2 linked regions of the Vallitalea guaymasensis genome follow. The protein of the gene in region 2 interacts with the protein of the main gene of each other region in a pairwise test. Links are inferred from orthologs where the notes say so. Each region holds a gene or a part of one and is shown on either strand. Other genes may lie near its edges.

The links.
Region 1: the proteins of dprA (region 2) and recA interact in binary tests that used the Bacillus subtilis proteins (3 or more experiments, as listed by UniProt). The link is inferred for Vallitalea guaymasensis from one-to-one orthologs.

The regions. Positions count from the first base shown.
Region 1 is NZ_CP058561.1:5,579,043-5,587,299, forward strand. Bases 3,118-6,030 are described here. They hold recA (recombinase RecA), read right to left. Parts: upstream 5,156-6,030; coding sequence 4,079-5,155; downstream 3,118-4,078. Other genes in these bases: HYG85_RS24080 (regulatory protein RecX), read right to left, coding at 3,248-3,877; HYG85_RS24090 (competence/damage-inducible protein A), read right to left, coding at 5,338-6,030. In the rest of the region: HYG85_RS24065 (pyridoxal phosphate-dependent aminotransferase), read right to left, coding at 1-587; HYG85_RS24070 (stage V sporulation protein S), read right to left, coding at 1,083-1,346; rny (ribonuclease Y), read right to left, coding at 1,528-3,114; more of HYG85_RS24090, read right to left, coding at 6,031-6,567; pgsA (CDP-diacylglycerol--glycerol-3-phosphate 3-phosphatidyltransferase), read right to left, coding at 6,606-7,139; 30S ribosomal protein S12 methylthiotransferase RimO, read right to left, coding at 7,123-8,257. UniProt on the Bacillus subtilis protein: Multifunctional protein involved in homologous recombination, DNA repair and competence.
Region 2 is NZ_CP058561.1:5,095,857-5,104,161, reverse strand. What follows is about bases 2,338-5,298. They hold dprA (DNA-processing protein DprA), read right to left. Parts: upstream 4,387-5,298; coding sequence 3,289-4,386; downstream 2,338-3,288. Other genes in these bases: HYG85_RS21975 (lipid II:glycine glycyltransferase FemX), read right to left, coding at 4,403-5,298; topA (type I DNA topoisomerase), read right to left, coding at 2,338-3,276. Also shown: GTP-sensing pleiotropic transcriptional regulator CodY, read right to left, coding at 232-999; more of topA, read right to left, coding at 1,201-2,337; more of HYG85_RS21975, read right to left, coding at 5,299-5,632; alr (alanine racemase), read right to left, coding at 5,632-6,735; HYG85_RS21965 (YifB family Mg chelatase-like AAA ATPase), read right to left, coding at 6,820-8,305. UniProt on the Bacillus subtilis protein: Protein that helps load RecA onto ssDNA during transformation. Binds cooperatively to circular ssDNA, is able to bridge different segments of DNA. Favors the loading of RecA onto SsbA- or SsbB-coated ssDNA and formation of RecA-DNA filaments.

The sequences.
Region 1 (8,257 bases), 480 kb from region 2 along the record:
TCATTCTCCACTGCAAATTCAGCAACTTGTTTAAGCTCTTCCGCTGAATACACCATACCTGTTGGATTACTTGGACTATTAATTAAAATAGCTTTTGTCTTATCAGTTAATGCATTTTTTAGATCATCCATAGTTGCTTTATAATTATTTTCTTTACTTGTCTTTACTACTACTGGTACTCCATCAGCTATCTTAACCATTTGAACGTAACTCAACCAGAATGGAGCTGGTATAATAACTTCATCACCAGGATTTAAAATTGCCATAAATGTGTTAGTTAAGGAATGCTTTGCTCCATTACTTACAACAATTTGGCTTGGTTTATATGAAACCTTGTTGTCTGCTTCTAACTTCTTGCATATAGCCTTTTTCAATGGAAGTATACCTGAAGCAGGTGTATATTTAGTAAATCCTTCATTTATTGCCTCTATAGCAGCTTGTTTTATATGATCCGGTGTATCAAAATCTGGTTCGCCTGCACCAAATCCTACTACATCTATTCCATCAGCTTTCATTTGCTTGGCCTTTGCTGTTATTTCTAATGTTGATGAAGGTTTTATATCTAGACCTTTACTTGATAATATCATGTACAAACACCACCCTTTTATTATTATTACATTTTGCATTAAACATATTGTAATATATTTTATGTAATTTTGCAAGTTCTGTTTTAAATTTATTCGTTTTTTAATGTTTTCTTTTATATAAATTAACATTTAACATTTATTTTTGCAATATCAATCATAAATATCTTCATTTCATAATTATAGTTGCAATTATTTTTTGTGTTAGTATTAATTTATATACATCATTTTTGAAAATAAATTCAAGGTTTTGGAATATGTTAATGATTAATGGAAATTTATCGCTATGAAGCAGTAAAGAATAATATTGTATTATTATGGTAAAGTTGTAAGGCTTTACTTCATTCGAATCTATTAAACCATTAAAAACTTATAAAATCAAGGAATTTATGATAAACTTAATAGAATAAATAGAATATCATATGACAGGATTAATTATTTTAATTATATCCTTAAAAAGAAATAAAAAAGAAAAGTGTGACATGCACACTTTTTAAACTAATTTTTTGATTGAACGATTAATTTAATCGCCGTTCTTTCTTCTCCGTTAATATCAATATCAGTGAAAGCTGGAATACAAACTAAATCGATACCCGATGGAGCCACATATCCTCTTGCAATTATTATTGCTTTTATTGCTTGATTTAATGCGCCTGCCCCGATTGCTTGTAATTCAGCACCGCCTTGTTCACGGATAGTATTAGCAAGAGCACCAGCTACCGAATTGGGATTAGATTTTGCAGCAACTTTTAAAACTTCCACTCTAAAAGACCCCCTTTTTTTGGTTATAGTTATTAATTCAATAAGAAATTCTGTTTTCCTTTTTTTCAATCAATTTTTATGGACAATATTAATTTTTATTTTTTTCAATTAATATCAAATACAAAATTTCTACAAAATAGTTAACTAAAACACAAAAAAGCGTGATTTCTCACGCTTTTTATTATTTAGCATATTCAACTGCTCTTGTTTCTCTTATAACATTAACTTTAATTTGTCCTGGGTATTCCAATTCATCCTCTATTTTCTTAGAAATTTCTCTTGCAAGTAATACCATTTCTTCATCACTTGTTTGATCAGGAACAACCATTATTCTAATTTCTCTACCTGCTTGAATAGCAAAAGATTTATCGACACCTTTAAATTCATCAGCAATCTCTTCAAGACGTTGAAGTCTCTTAATATATGTTTCTAATGTTTCACGTCGTGCACCTGGTCTTGCAGCAGATATAGCATCAGCTGCTTGTACAATGACAGCAACTAGACTAGTAGGTTCTACATCACCGTGATGTGCTTCAACAGCATTGACAATCACATCTGATTCTTTATATTTCCTACATAAGTCTGCACCTATGGAAACATGTGAACCTTCCATTTCATGGTCAACTGATTTACCAATATCATGTAATAAACCAGCACGTTTAGCTACTCTTACATCTACTCCGATTTCACCGGCAATTAATCCACTTAAATGAGATACCTCGATTGAATGTTTTAAAACACTCTGTCCATAACTTGTTCTAAACTTCATCTTACCTAACAATCTCGTTAATTCATGGTGTAAGCCATGAACACCTGTGTCGAAAGTGGCCATTTCACCTTCTTCACGAATAATATTCTCAACTTCTTTTCTTGCTTTTTCTACCATTTCTTCAATTCTTGCAGGATGGATTCTTCCATCAACAATTAATTTTTCAAGTGCAATTCTTGCAACTTCTCTTCTTATTGGATCAAATCCAGAAAGTATAACTGCTTCAGGCGTATCATCAATAATAAGATCTATTCCTGTTAAAGTCTCCAAGGTTCTAATGTTTCTTCCTTCTCGACCTATTATTCTTCCTTTCATTTCATCACTTGGAAGAGGTACTACTGATACAGTAGTTTCGGCAACATGGTCAACTGCGCATTTTTGTATTACATTCGCCAATATTTCTTTAGATTTTTTGTTAACCTCTTCTTTTGCTTTTACTTCCAATTCTTTAATTAAAATTGCTGTTTCATGTTTGACTTCATTTTCAACAGATTTTAAAAGGTATTCTTTTGCTTGATTGGAGGTGAGGCCAGAAATTTTTTCTAACTCTTTGACATGTTTTTTCTGTAATTCAGATACTTCTGCTTTTATTTTTGCTAATTGTTCTTCTCTAGATGTTAACTGATTTTCTTTTCTTTCAAAGCTTTCAGCTTTTTTGTCTAAAGATTCTTCTTTTTGAAGAAGTCGTCGCTCAAGGCGTTGTAATTCATTTCTTCGCTCTTTAACTTCTTTATCTAGATCACTTTTGATTTTATAAGTTTCTTCTTTAACCTCTAAACGACTTTCCCGTTTAATAGATTCTGCTTCTTTTATAGCATCATCAACAATTTTTCTAGCTTTTTGTTCAGCTGATCCATATTGTGATTCCGCCACTTTCTTTCTATAAGAAACACCAAGCTTAAAAGTTATTACTCCAACTACAACTGCAACGACAAGTATTAACAATACTAGTAATATTATATTTATAGTAACGTCTAACAAATGGTAACACCTCCTCATTATTTATTTTTCATTGTGCATGATGTTATTTTCCATAACATATAAATTTTATAACGTTTTAGATATTATGTCAAGTTTTAATGAAAACTCTTTTAAATAATATACATATTCCATAACGTTTTTTACATATTTATTATGTATTCGTTAACTTTTCATTTTGTATAAATTGATTAATTACTTTACTAATTAAACCATAATTATAACCTTTTCTCATTAAATAACTTATCATTCTTCTTTTGATTTTATTATCTATAGTATCTAGATTTTTATATTTTTTATAAATCAAATTATATGCTATATCTTCTTCGCAAATTTCTGTATAATCTGCAAATTCTTCAACTATATCTTTTGATATGCCTTTTCTTATAAGTTCTATATTGATTTGTTTCAAACTTTTCTTCGTTTTGTTATAATTTATGTATTTTTCCGTATATTTTCTATCATCAATAAAGTTGTACTCTTCCAAAAACTCAATAACTTTATTAATTATATATTGATTATAACCTGTCTCTTTAAGTTTTTTTATAATTTCTTTCTTAGGCATATCTCTTCTTTGTAATAGTCTAAAAGCCCTATTTTTAGCCCTAGGATATACATAATCTCTATATATTTTGTGTAATATTTCTTCTGATAACAAATCATTTTCTTTTAATTTCAAGAACTTTAGTTCCTTATAGGTAACAAAAAACAAATATTCATCATCTATATATATATCATAATAATTTTTAAATCTTTTATTCTGAATAATATTTGTAATAATCATAAATATCCTTTCTTAGGATACATTAGTATAATATATCTATCCTTAAAAAGAGGCTGTCTTATAATCTATTTTCATGCCTATCAATAAGTTGTAAGATAGTCACTGTCCTTACACCTACATTGATGTAAAAATGGATTATGAGAAGCCCCTTATCATCTATCATTATAATTCAATCAAGTATATTTAATAAAACACAACTAATTACTTCTTAGCTTTTTTTGTGTCAGTTGTTTCTTTTTCTTTTTTAGGCTCGCTATTCTTTTTATTTGTGTCCTGTTCTCCATCTACTGGTATCTCAAAATGCTTTCTTACCAAATTCTCTATCTCCGTCAATAATTCAGTATTATCACTTAAATATTGTTTTGCATTTTCTCTACCTTGTCCTAATCTAGTCTCATTATAAGAATACCAAGCACCGCTTTTATTAACAATATTTTCTTGAGTTGCCAAGTCTAATATATCTCCTACTTTTGATATACCTTTTCCGAACATTATATCAAATTCGGCTGTTTTGAATGGTGGCGCTATTTTATTTTTGACTACTTTTACTCTAACTCTATTTCCAATGAAATCAGTACTTTGTTTCAGTGTTTCTATTCTTCTAACATCAAGTCTGACTGATGAATAAAACTTAAGCGCTCTACCTCCAGTTGTAGTTTCTGGATTACCGAACATTACTCCAACTTTTTCACGCAACTGATTAATGAAGATAACAACACATTTTGACCTGTTTATTACTGCTGTCAGCTTTCTTAGTGCTTGAGACATAAGTCTTGCTTGAAGCCCCACATGAGAATCTCCCATTTCTCCTTCAATTTCTGCTCTTGGTACAAGGGCGGCAACAGAGTCCACTATAACAATATCAATTGCACCAGAACGTACCATTGTTTCTGTTATCTCAAGAGCTTGTTCTCCATTGTCTGGCTGTGATATATATAAATTATCTATATCTACACCTATCTTTTTTGCATACTCAGGGTCTAATGCATGCTCAGCATCCACAAAACCAGCTATTCCACCTTTTTTTTGTGCTTCTGCTACCATATGTAATGCAACAGTTGTTTTACCACTTGATTCTGGCCCATAAACTTCAATGATTCTTCCTTTTGGTATACCTCCAGCACCAAGTGCTATATCTAAACTAAGTGACCCTGTAGGAATAGTTTCAATGTTCATATTCTCTCTGGATTCACCTAACTTCATTATGGAACCTTTACCATATTGCTTCTCAATATTGGATATCGCTGCCTCTAACGCTCTTTTTTTATCATCTTTCATATAGTCCCTATTAACTAGGTTCCCCCTTTCAAATTAAAAAACCGAACTTATGTTCGTTTATAATTATAATATATTATTTTAATTACGTCAATACATTTTTTACAAATATTTCAATAATCCATATAGTTCTTATAGTTTAAAATTAAGCCTATGTTAATCATAGACTTAATTTAGATATATCACTATTTGATTTTGTTCCATAACATTATAAGGCTCTCTACTACAGCTCTCGTTCTGATTTTCTGTCTATTACCGTAAAAATTGCACTTTTTGACTGTAGTAACACCTTTATATGATACCCCTATGTAAACAAGTCCTATAGGCTTTTCTTCTGTGCCTCCAGTGGGTCCTGCAATGCCTGTAATGGATATAGAGGCAGACGTATCGCATTTGTCAATTAGTCCTTCTGCCATTTCCCTTGCTGTTTCTTCACTGACTGCACCAAATTCTTCAAGGGTATCTTTTCTAACCCCAAGATATTTCATTTTCGCTTCATTGGAGTAAGTAATAAATCCTTCCTTATATACATCAGAAACTCCAGAACAATTAATGATTCTGCCGCTTAGCAGTCCACCAGTACAGGATTCAGCTACAGACAGAGTCAGATTCTTATTCTTCATTATATGAACAATTGTTTCCTCAAGAGTCTTTTCATCAGTAGTATATATATATTCTCCAACATGATCAGCCACTTTTTGTTCCATAGCATCAATTAATTTGATAGCTTTTGATTCTTCATTGGTCTTGGCTGTTATCCTAAGATGAACCTCTCCATCTTTTGCATAAGGAGCAATGGTAGGATTGGTTTGGTTATCTATAACGTCTTGCAATATGTTTGCAACCGTACTTTCTCCTATACCACATAATTTTAAAGTCCTTGAGAAAATAACACCTTCATTTAACTTTTTCAATTCTTTTTTGACTCCCTTTTCAAACATGGGTACCATTTCACTTGGTGGTCCAGGTAATACAATGATTATATTGTTTTTTGTTTTTACAATAAATCCTGGAGCCGTTCCATTATCATTTTCAAGAACAATAGCCCCTTCTGGTATATATGCCTGTTTTAAATTATTTTCTGTCATAGGTATATCTCGTTGTTTGAAGAAATCAACTATCCTCTTTTTGGATTCCTCGTGTTCAATAAGAGGTAAACCTAACACTTGTGCAATAGTTTCTTTAGATAAATCATCAGTTGTAGGCCCCAACCCCCCAGTTGTGATAATGATGCTAGTCCTATTCATAGCATTTTCTATTGTTTCTTGTAATCTATCAACATTATCGCCTACAACTGATTGGTAGTAAACAGAAATACCCATATCTGCCAATTGTCTTGATAAGTACCTTGCGTTAGTATTCAAAATATCTCCGAGTAGTAATTCTGTTCCAATGGCTATTATTTCAGCAGTCATATGGTATCATCCTTTCAAAATTCCTTTAAGCATTAAATTTATTCCTTAAATATATTAATATTCTTTGTTATATAATCAAGGGCAGATATTACTGTAAATAATAAAGATGCATAGATAAGTATTTGTTCAATAACAACTATACCTTCAAAATTAAAATTACATAGAATAACTATAATCATAATCATTGTAATCATGGTTTTTATCTTTCCCCACCATCCTGCTGCAATAACAATACCTTTATTGGCAGCAACAAGGCGAACTCCACTGATTATGAATTCTCTACCGATAATTACTATAACAATCCATGCAGCCAATTCTTTAACTTCTACTAGATAAATGAGTGCTGATGCCACTAATAACTTATCAGCCAGTGGGTCCATGAATTTTCCAAAATCAGTTACTAGATTTCTTGATCTAGCTAAATGTCCATCAAGAAAATCTGTTAAACTTGCTATTATAAATATTATGACACCTATGATATTGCCATATGGTGCTTCAATTATATATAGTGACAATAAAAAAAATGGAATTAATATAACACGAAACAAAGTTAACTTATTCGCTATATTCATTGATAATCTCTCCTATTAAATCATATTCATTAGATGAACTAACTCTAACATTAATTATATCTCCCGACATTAATTCATAAGGACAACTTACAAATATCATGCCATCTACATCAGGAGCATCACGATAAGTCCTTCCACAGTATACTCTATCCTCTGGCATATATCCTTCAATAATGACAGAATAGGTTTTACCTACCAACTCTTCGTTAATAGACTTGGATATCCCTTGCTGCAGTGCCATTATTTCATCTTTTCTAGCTTCTTTTATATCATCATCTATCTGATCTTCAAATAAAGCAGCAGGTGTACCTTCTTCCGGCGAATATGAAAAAACTCCTAATCTATCAAATCTAACATCTTGTACAAATTCTTTCATATCTTCAAATTGTTCTCTAGTCTCTCCAGGGAAACCTGTAATAAGTGTAGTTCTAAGGCAAATATCCGGTATTGCTTTTCTAAGTTTAGATATGGCGTCTGTAATCATTTCTTTTGTGCCTTTTCTTGCCATTCTTCTTAATATATCATTATTGGCATGTTGAATAGGCATATCTAAATAATTAAGAACTTTTTCTTCATCTCTCATTACTTCAATTAATTCGTCTGTTATTTCTTCTGGATAACAGTATAATAATCTAATCCATTCAATACCATCCACCCTACATAACTCTCTCAGTAAAGCTGGTAATTTTTTTTCTCCATAAATGTCAATACCATATTTTGTTGTATCTTGAGCAACCAGTATTAACTCTTTCACACCATTTTGCGCTAAATACTTAGTCTCTTCTATAAGACTTTCCATTGTTCTGCTTTTTATCTTTCCTCTGATTTTAGGAATAATACAGTAAGTACAATGATTATCGCAGCCTTCAGCAATTTTAAGATAAGCAGAATACCCTGTAGAACTGATTACTCTGTTAATATATTCTTCAGGAACATGGTCGTTATCTTCAAAAGCCACATATTTCTTGTTATCAAGTACTGATTCAACTGCTTCAATCACTTTGTCGTAATTAGAAACTCCTAAAATAGCATCTATCTCAGGCATTTCTTTTATAAGTTCATCTTGATATCTCTGAGCAAGACAACCTGTTACAATCAAAGCTTTACATTTTCCATTT
Region 2 (8,305 bases):
ATTTACACTAATCTAATAAATAAGACTTAATAATTAATTTAAGTTATTTAATACTCAATTATCTCTTCCAAAAAAATACTTTTATCCTATATATTGTATCAGTTTATGTCATAATATACAATATATACTTAACAATTTTTGAAAAATCTCCCTAGAATTTACAGTAATAGTTTTTTTTGTAATCAAAAAAGGGAAAGCTCTTATCGAGCTTCCCCTCCTTATTATAAAATCTTATAGTTTCCTGAGTTCTTCAATCAATACGTCATTAAGAACCTTAATATAAGTTCCTTTCATACCTAATGAACGAGATTCAATAACTCCTGCACTCTCGAATTTTCTAAGTGCATTAACAATTACAGATCTAGTTATTCCAACTCTATCAGCTATTTTACTTGCAACCAATATGCCCTCACTACCATTCAATTCCTCAAAGATATGAGTAATCGCTTCTTGTTCTGAGAATGATAATGTACCAATTGCAGATTTAACGATAGTAGTCTTTCTAATTTCTTCTGTGTTTTCTTCGTTGATTGATCTCATGATTTCTAGTCCTACAACAGTAGCACCATATTCACTTAATATTATGTCCTCAATGTCATAGGAAGCATTATTCTTATATAGGAATAAAGTTCCAAGTCTTTCTCCCGCAATATCTATTGGAATAATAATTCCAATATAATTGTTTGCGTTTACGTTTGAAGAGAACCCTAATGTTTCAAGATTAACATTTTCTTTTGTTGATAAAACATTTAATAGTCTTTCGTTTAAATTTTCATCAATACATGCTCCTAGTTTATCTTGTAACAACTCTTCAATAATACCAATCTCTTCCCTGTTATGAAGTCCTAGTAATTTGCCCTTTTTACTAATGACTAATGCATTAGAATATAAAATATCACTAAGCACTTCACATATGTCGGTAAATATTACCCTTTGTGTACCTGTTCTTTGTAATAATCTGTTGATCTTTCTTGTTTTATCCAGTAGTTGTACACTCATTAAATTTTTCCCTCCTAAATTATTATGCTATTAAGCTAAAAGCATCAACCAAGTTGCATAGTTTATTATATTACGAAGCTTCTAAATATTCAAGTATATATTTTAAATTGACGCTATAACCTAGCTTTTTTTAACTCCAAAGTAACTGCCCTAGAATTTTATTTCTAATTACTTTGACATCTTTCATGAATAACAAAATTATTATTCCTGTTCTTCTTTTTCCTTGAGAACGCTATAATTACATTCTTCGTTGTTACATTTTAGATATTTGCCCTTTTCAACCATAATAGTTCCACACTTTGGACATATTTCCTTAGTAGGTCTATTCCAAGTCATAAAATCACATTCTGGGTTATTTTCACACCCATAATATCTTCTGCCCTTTTTAGTCTTTTTAATAAAGACTTCGCCACTACATTTAGGGCAAGATACACCTTCAACCTTTTCATATAAAGGTTTTGCGTTTCTGCATTCTGGAAAACCAGGACATGCTAAAAACTTACCGTATCTACCTATTTTGATTACCATGTTTCTACCACATTTATCACATAGAACATCAGAAACTTCATCCTTTATTTCAATTTTGCCTATTTTTTCTTCAGCGTATTCAATTGTTTCGTAAAAATTAGGATAAAATTTTCTAAGTACTTCTTTCCATTGTATATTTCCAGTCTCAACTTCATCTAGTTCTTTTTCAAGCGCTGCTGTGAATTTAACATTTACTATATCTTCAAAATATTTTTCCATTATCTCGTTAACTATTTCTCCTAGCTCTGTAGGAAAGATATTCTTCTTTTCTTTTGAAACATAGCCTCTTTTTTGAATGGTAGATATAGTCGGTGCATAGGTACTTGGTCTACCAACACCATTCTCTTCTAATGTCTTTACCAATGATGCTTCTGTATATCTAGGTGCCGGTTGAGTAAAATGTTGTTTTTTGCTCAAATCTATTAAATTTAAATTAGAATCTTTATTAATATTCCCAATTTTTTGGTTGTCTTCCTTATCATCTGAGATATTATATACTTTTAAAAATCCATCGAAGATCAAAACAGAACCGGAAGCGTTAAATCTGTAATCTCCTCCATTAATTTTAATTGATTTTGTAGCGTATTTAGCGGGTTTCATTCTACTTGCAACAAATCTGTTGTAAATCAACTTATATAATCTCAATTGATCCCTTGATAGTGATTCTTTTATATCATCGGGATAAATATCAACATAAGTCGGTCTTATAGCTTCATGGGCATCTTGAACATTACTCTTTTTATTGCTCGAGATTTTATTATTATTTACATACTCTTCTCCAAAACTACTTGAAATGTATTCTTTTACAGCTTTATCTGCATCATCAGATATACGAGTTGAGTCAGTACGTAGATAAGTAATAAGTCCTACAGTACCTTTTCCCTTTACATCTATACCTTCATATAACTGTTGAGCTATTCTCATTGATTTAGAAGTTGTAAAATTAAGTTTCTTAGCAGCTTCTTGTTGAAGAGTACTCGTAATAAACGGTAGAAGTGGTTTTTTTAGTCTTTCACTTTCTTTAACATCACTTACAATATATTCTTTATCCTTTAGGTATTCAATTATTTCATCAACCTGCTCTTTTGAAGATATTTTCATCTTTTTGCTCTTACCATAGAATGTAGCAGTGAATTTGTCTTTTGAATCCTTATCTTGCAACTTGGCATCTAATGACCAATATTCTTCCGGTATGAAGCTGTTAATTTCTTCTTCCCTATCACAAATGAGTTTTAGAGCTGTTGATTGGACCCTTCCTGCACTGAGTCCTTTTTTTATTTTTTTCCATAGTAGCGGGCTAATCTTATATCCGACTATTCTGTCGAGTATCCTTCTAGCCTGTTGAGCATCAACCAAATCCATGTTAATTTCTCTAGCTTGTTTTATCGAATTCTTAACTGCATTTTTTGTTATTTCATTAAAAGTTATTCTGTAGAATTTTTTGTCTGCTAAATTCAGAGAAAATAACAAATGCCATGATATTGCTTCACCTTCGCGGTCAGGGTCAGTAGCGAGAAAAACTTTGTTAGCCTTTTTTACTTCTTTTCTAAGATGTTTTAGGAGTTCTCCTTTACCTCTTATAGTAATATATTTCGGTTCAAAATCATTTTCTACGTCTACCCCTAACTGACTTTTGGGTAAATCTCTTACATGTCCCATTGAAGCTTCAACTTTATAATTGCTACCTAAAAATTTTTTTATAGTCTTTGCTTTTGCAGGCGATTCAACTATTACTAAATTCTTTGCCATTTTTACCCTCCACTACAATTTTCTAATAAAATATTTGTTTGGCAGTTGTTTTATTACGCCCTTAAGTTCCAGTTTTGTTAATATCAACCCAAGTTCATCAATTGGTATGTTTGACTTAATATGTATATCGTCAATAAATAAAGGTTCTAAACTTAAACAAGAATACACTATTTTTTCAATTTCTGCAAGTCCTAAAGTAATATTTTCTGAATTTTTTTGTTTTTCCTTGGTGAAACTCACAGAAATTTCATCTAAAATATCATCGATATTGGTTACCATTTTAGCACCCATTTTTATTAAATTATTAGTACCTTCACTTAGCTTATCTGTTATCCTGCCAGGGATACTATAGACATCTTTTCCTTGTTCCAATGCTTGGTCTGCTGTTATTAGAGAACCACTTTTTCCTGCAGCTTCTATAACTAGTACTCCATCACTTATTCCACTAATAATTCTATTTCTTAGAGGAAAATTACCTGGTTTTGGAATTTGATTAACTGGAAATTCAGATATTAGAGCTCCTTTATGACTAATGTCATCCATTAATTTATAATTTTCCTTAGGATAACATATGTTAACACCTGATCCAAGAACAGCGTAAGTTCTGCCACCACCTTCCAGTGCACCTATATGAGCAGCAGTATCAATGCCTCTTGCCATCCCACTTATAATTATAATTCCCATTTTTGCTAATTCTCTTCCAAAAAGTTTTGCAACTTCCCTACCATATTCAGTACATCTTCTAGCACCAACTACAGCTATGATGGGAGAATCATCTTTTATATCTCCTTTTACATAAATACCATAGGGATAATCATAAATATTTTTCAAGTTATCTGGGTACAAATCATCATCAATAGAATAAAAATTGATGTTACTCTTTTTTATTCTGTTATAATATTCTATTATCTTATCCTTATTTCTAGACTGGATAATTGCTTTTCTATCAATTTCTCTTAAGCCTTTAACTTCACTGAGTTCATCAGTGGCTTCCCAAATATACTTTGGTTCATCAAAATAATTTAATAGATATTTTATTTTTTTAAGCCCAATACCTTTTATGTTGTTCAACCATAACCAATAGTGCTCCTTTTCCATAACACTCCCCATACGCATCATCCTTTAGTTATTTTTTCCTAAGTTTTCTAATTAATCTTTTTACTTTTGGCACCCAAAATTCCCATAGATTATAATAAAATTTACTAACCACCAAATCAAACTCGCCTATATACTCAACAAAATCACCATTAAATCCCTTTTTAAACCTGTATAAACCATATAGGTGATGATTTGGGTCAAGATTACCTGAAATACCTCTAAAATCATATAATGTGCAGCCACAATCCATAGAATATGCTATCATATGCCATTGCAATAAATAATTAGGCATTAGATTTCTATATAAGTTGTCACTTGCTCCATACAGATACCATGCTTTTTTCCCATTCAATAACACAATTGCTCCAGAAACAATAATTCCATCTAGATTTTTACTAGCCAACTCTGTCATCTCCGGAATTTCTCTTTGGAGTTTATTAATCCTATCTTCGTTTGGTTTTTTTGAGTTTTCTTCTTTCTCCAAGTCACTGATAGCTTTATCTAGTGCTTTTTTAACATTATATTTAGCCATGAACAGCTTCATTTTACCTTGTTTTTCCATAGTGTTATACATATCTTTAAAATACTTTAAAGGTCTCGTAATAAAGCCGTCTCTAGAGCCTGTAACTCGCATGATTCTTTCAAATTCTTCTAGGTCGTCTATACTTCCTTCATATATTTCAATACCCTTTTTTTCTGCAAGTCTAATATTGTACCTTGTTTTATGATGAAAACTTTTGAATAATGTATCTTTATCCTTATCAACATCTAACTTGAATACAAATCTAGGCTGAATTCCCTCAAAATCAAGATTTGTTCCCTTGTGTGCATAACCCATATTTTTCAATGATTCTATGAGCTTAGTGTTGTCTATACCATCTTCTTTTATGTCTCCATCTATAGTTCTTTCCTTATATATTATACATGGGTCAATTTTCACAAAGATCGCCTTTGTTTTTTTAGCATATTGCTTTAATTCTTTTGTGAATTCTTTAACTAAGTCAATATTTTCATAATCAAGAACATATCCTCTTGGAGCATATAAAATATATCTTGATAAGCCAGGTAATTTTCTTCTAAGGAGCATAGCTGATGCTTGCAAATCACCACTACCATCTTCTAAACCAACTAATTCCTTAGTCCACTCTCCAATACACTTTAGGTTTCCCCATTCTATAGATTGTAGAGCATGTCCGTTAGGATGGTTTTCATTAAATAAAGTAAATTTTTTTTCATCTATGTGTGTAACAAATTTCATTAACTCTTTACCTCCGAAATGTATGTCCTTTTTATATTCTCTTTTACAAAAATAGGCGAGATCTTTATCTCAACCATAATCTCATCAGGGTCATCTAAGCCTGTAATATCAACAATAGTGTATTGCATATTAGGTCTCCCTAATATTTCTAAAGGTTTTCCTTTATAGAATATTACTGTTTTATTCCTGAATAGATATCTATATATTTCTTTTAGATAATATATAATAACTGAACCGAATTTGGAACCTATAGGTTTCTTAATCAATCCCATTCCACAATAAAATCCCATTGGAACTATTCCTATAGTTTTATCCTGTTTTGATTTATAACTATTGCCATAACCTATATGTTCTCCGGCTTTAATACTTTTAGAATATATGATTTTGGCTCTAATATCAGCAATCTTTTTGAGTCCTATTCTTTTCTTACTATTACAGGGACCGTATAAAGCATTACCTAATCTTACCATATTATAATGAGCTTCTTTATAGTCTATTGTATTTTCGCTATTACATATATGATAAATCAAGCCATTGTAATGCTGATTAAAGAAAGTTATATATTTATCAAACTTTTCTTTTTGTCCTAATACATAAGACCTATTATTTTTATATGTTGTTGCAAAATGAGAATATACCCCTTCTAGTATGGCACAAGTAGCTTTTTCACATAGTGACTTAACTTCTTCCAATTGGTCGTAATCTATACCAAATCTATTCATTCCAGTTTCTACTTTTAAGTGAAACTTAATCGTTTTTTTATTGTTTTCTGTCCAATCAATCAGTTTTCTTAATTGATTCAATGAACAGATACTCATAGTAATATTATTCTCATAAACTATATCAAACTCTTCAGTGGGTCCCATTAGAAAAATAGGTAGTTCTAAACCGTTTTTTCTAAGTTCAACACCTTCGTCCAATAATCCTACTCCAAAATAATTTACATCACCACTTAATGCTTTTGCAATTTCTACACTTCCATGTCCATAAGCATTACCTTTTACAACTGCCATAATCATGGTATCATTACTTAATTGTTCTTTTATTTTGGATAGGTTATAATAAAGGTTATGAAGATTAACTTCCAAATAGATATCAGACAATTGTCTTCCTCCTCAAATCATTCTATTAATTTCCCTAAGTTAACATTATAAACAGTTTATGGAATAATATCAAGTTACTATTTATTAATCAAAGTAGTTACGGTCAAGAGATCTATACTGAATTGCTTCTGCTAGATGTTTTTCTTCTATGTCATTTTCACCGTCTAGATCCGCTATTGTTCTTGCAACTTTTAATATTCTATGATATGCTCTAGCACTCAAATCCAGCTTCTCGAAGGCTAACTTCATCATTTCTCTGGACTTATCATCCAACTGACAATATTTTTCAATCTGAGCAGCACTTAACATTGAGTTAAAATATATCTTAGAATCTTTATATCGTTCTTGCTGAATCTTATGAGCTCTCATTACTCGTTCTTTAATATCCTTAGACGTTTCCATTTTCTTTTTATTATTAAGTTCATTGTAATTAACATTATTGGCCTCTACATGCAAATCTATTCTATCAAGTAGTGGTCCAGATATTTTATTAAGATATCTTTTTATTTGTAATGGAGTACAGCTGCATTTTTCTCTGTCGGGATAATATCCGCATGGACAAGGATTAAGAGAAGCTACAAGCATAAAATTAGCTGGATATGTAATTGTTGCATTCACCCTAGAAATTGTTACTTTACCATCTTCTAGAGGTTGTCTCATTACTTCTAATACATTTTTGCTAAACTCAGGCATCTCATCTAGGAATAATACCCCATTATGAGACAAACTTATTTCTCCTGGTCTTGGAATTCTTCCTCCACCTGTCAACGCTGAGTTTGAAACTGTATGGTGGGGAGCCCTAAATGGTCTCTTAGTGACTAGAGCCTGATCTTTTCTTAACAATCCAGCTACACTATATATCTTAGTTATTTCTATACTCTCTTCAAAAGTCAGATCTGGCAATATGGTAGGTAATCTCTTTGCCATCATAGTTTTACCAGAGCCAGGAGGACCTATCATTAGAACGTTATGAGCTCCTGCGGCTGCTATCTCTAATGCCCTTCTAACATTTTCTTGACCCTTTATATCACTAAAATCAATTATATTTTCTTCATTATCCCATGATTCATGGAATAGCTTTTCTATATCAATTCGCTTTGGTTCTATTTTAACATTGTTATTTAATAATTTAACAACCTGAGACAAGTTACTAACACCGATAACATCAATACCTTCTACTACTGCACCTTCATCAACGTTATCTATAGGAATGATACATCTTTCAAAACCATTCTTATATGCACTGTAGACAATTGGAAGTATACCATTTACTTTCTGAACTTCTCCATTAAGAGATAATTCCCCAATAATTAAGGTTTTATCCAATGAGTTGGTATCTATTAACTCCATACATGATAAAATGCCAATAGCTATTGGTAAATCAAATGCAGGTCCTTCCTTTCTTATATCAGCTGGAGCTAAATTTACTGTTATTCGCTTACAAGGAAACTGAAATCCTGAATTGTTGATAGATGTTCTTACTCTTTCTATAGATTCTTTAACGGCAGAGTCTGGTAATCCAACTAAATCAAGCCTAGGAAAACCGCTTGATATATCTACCTCCACCCCA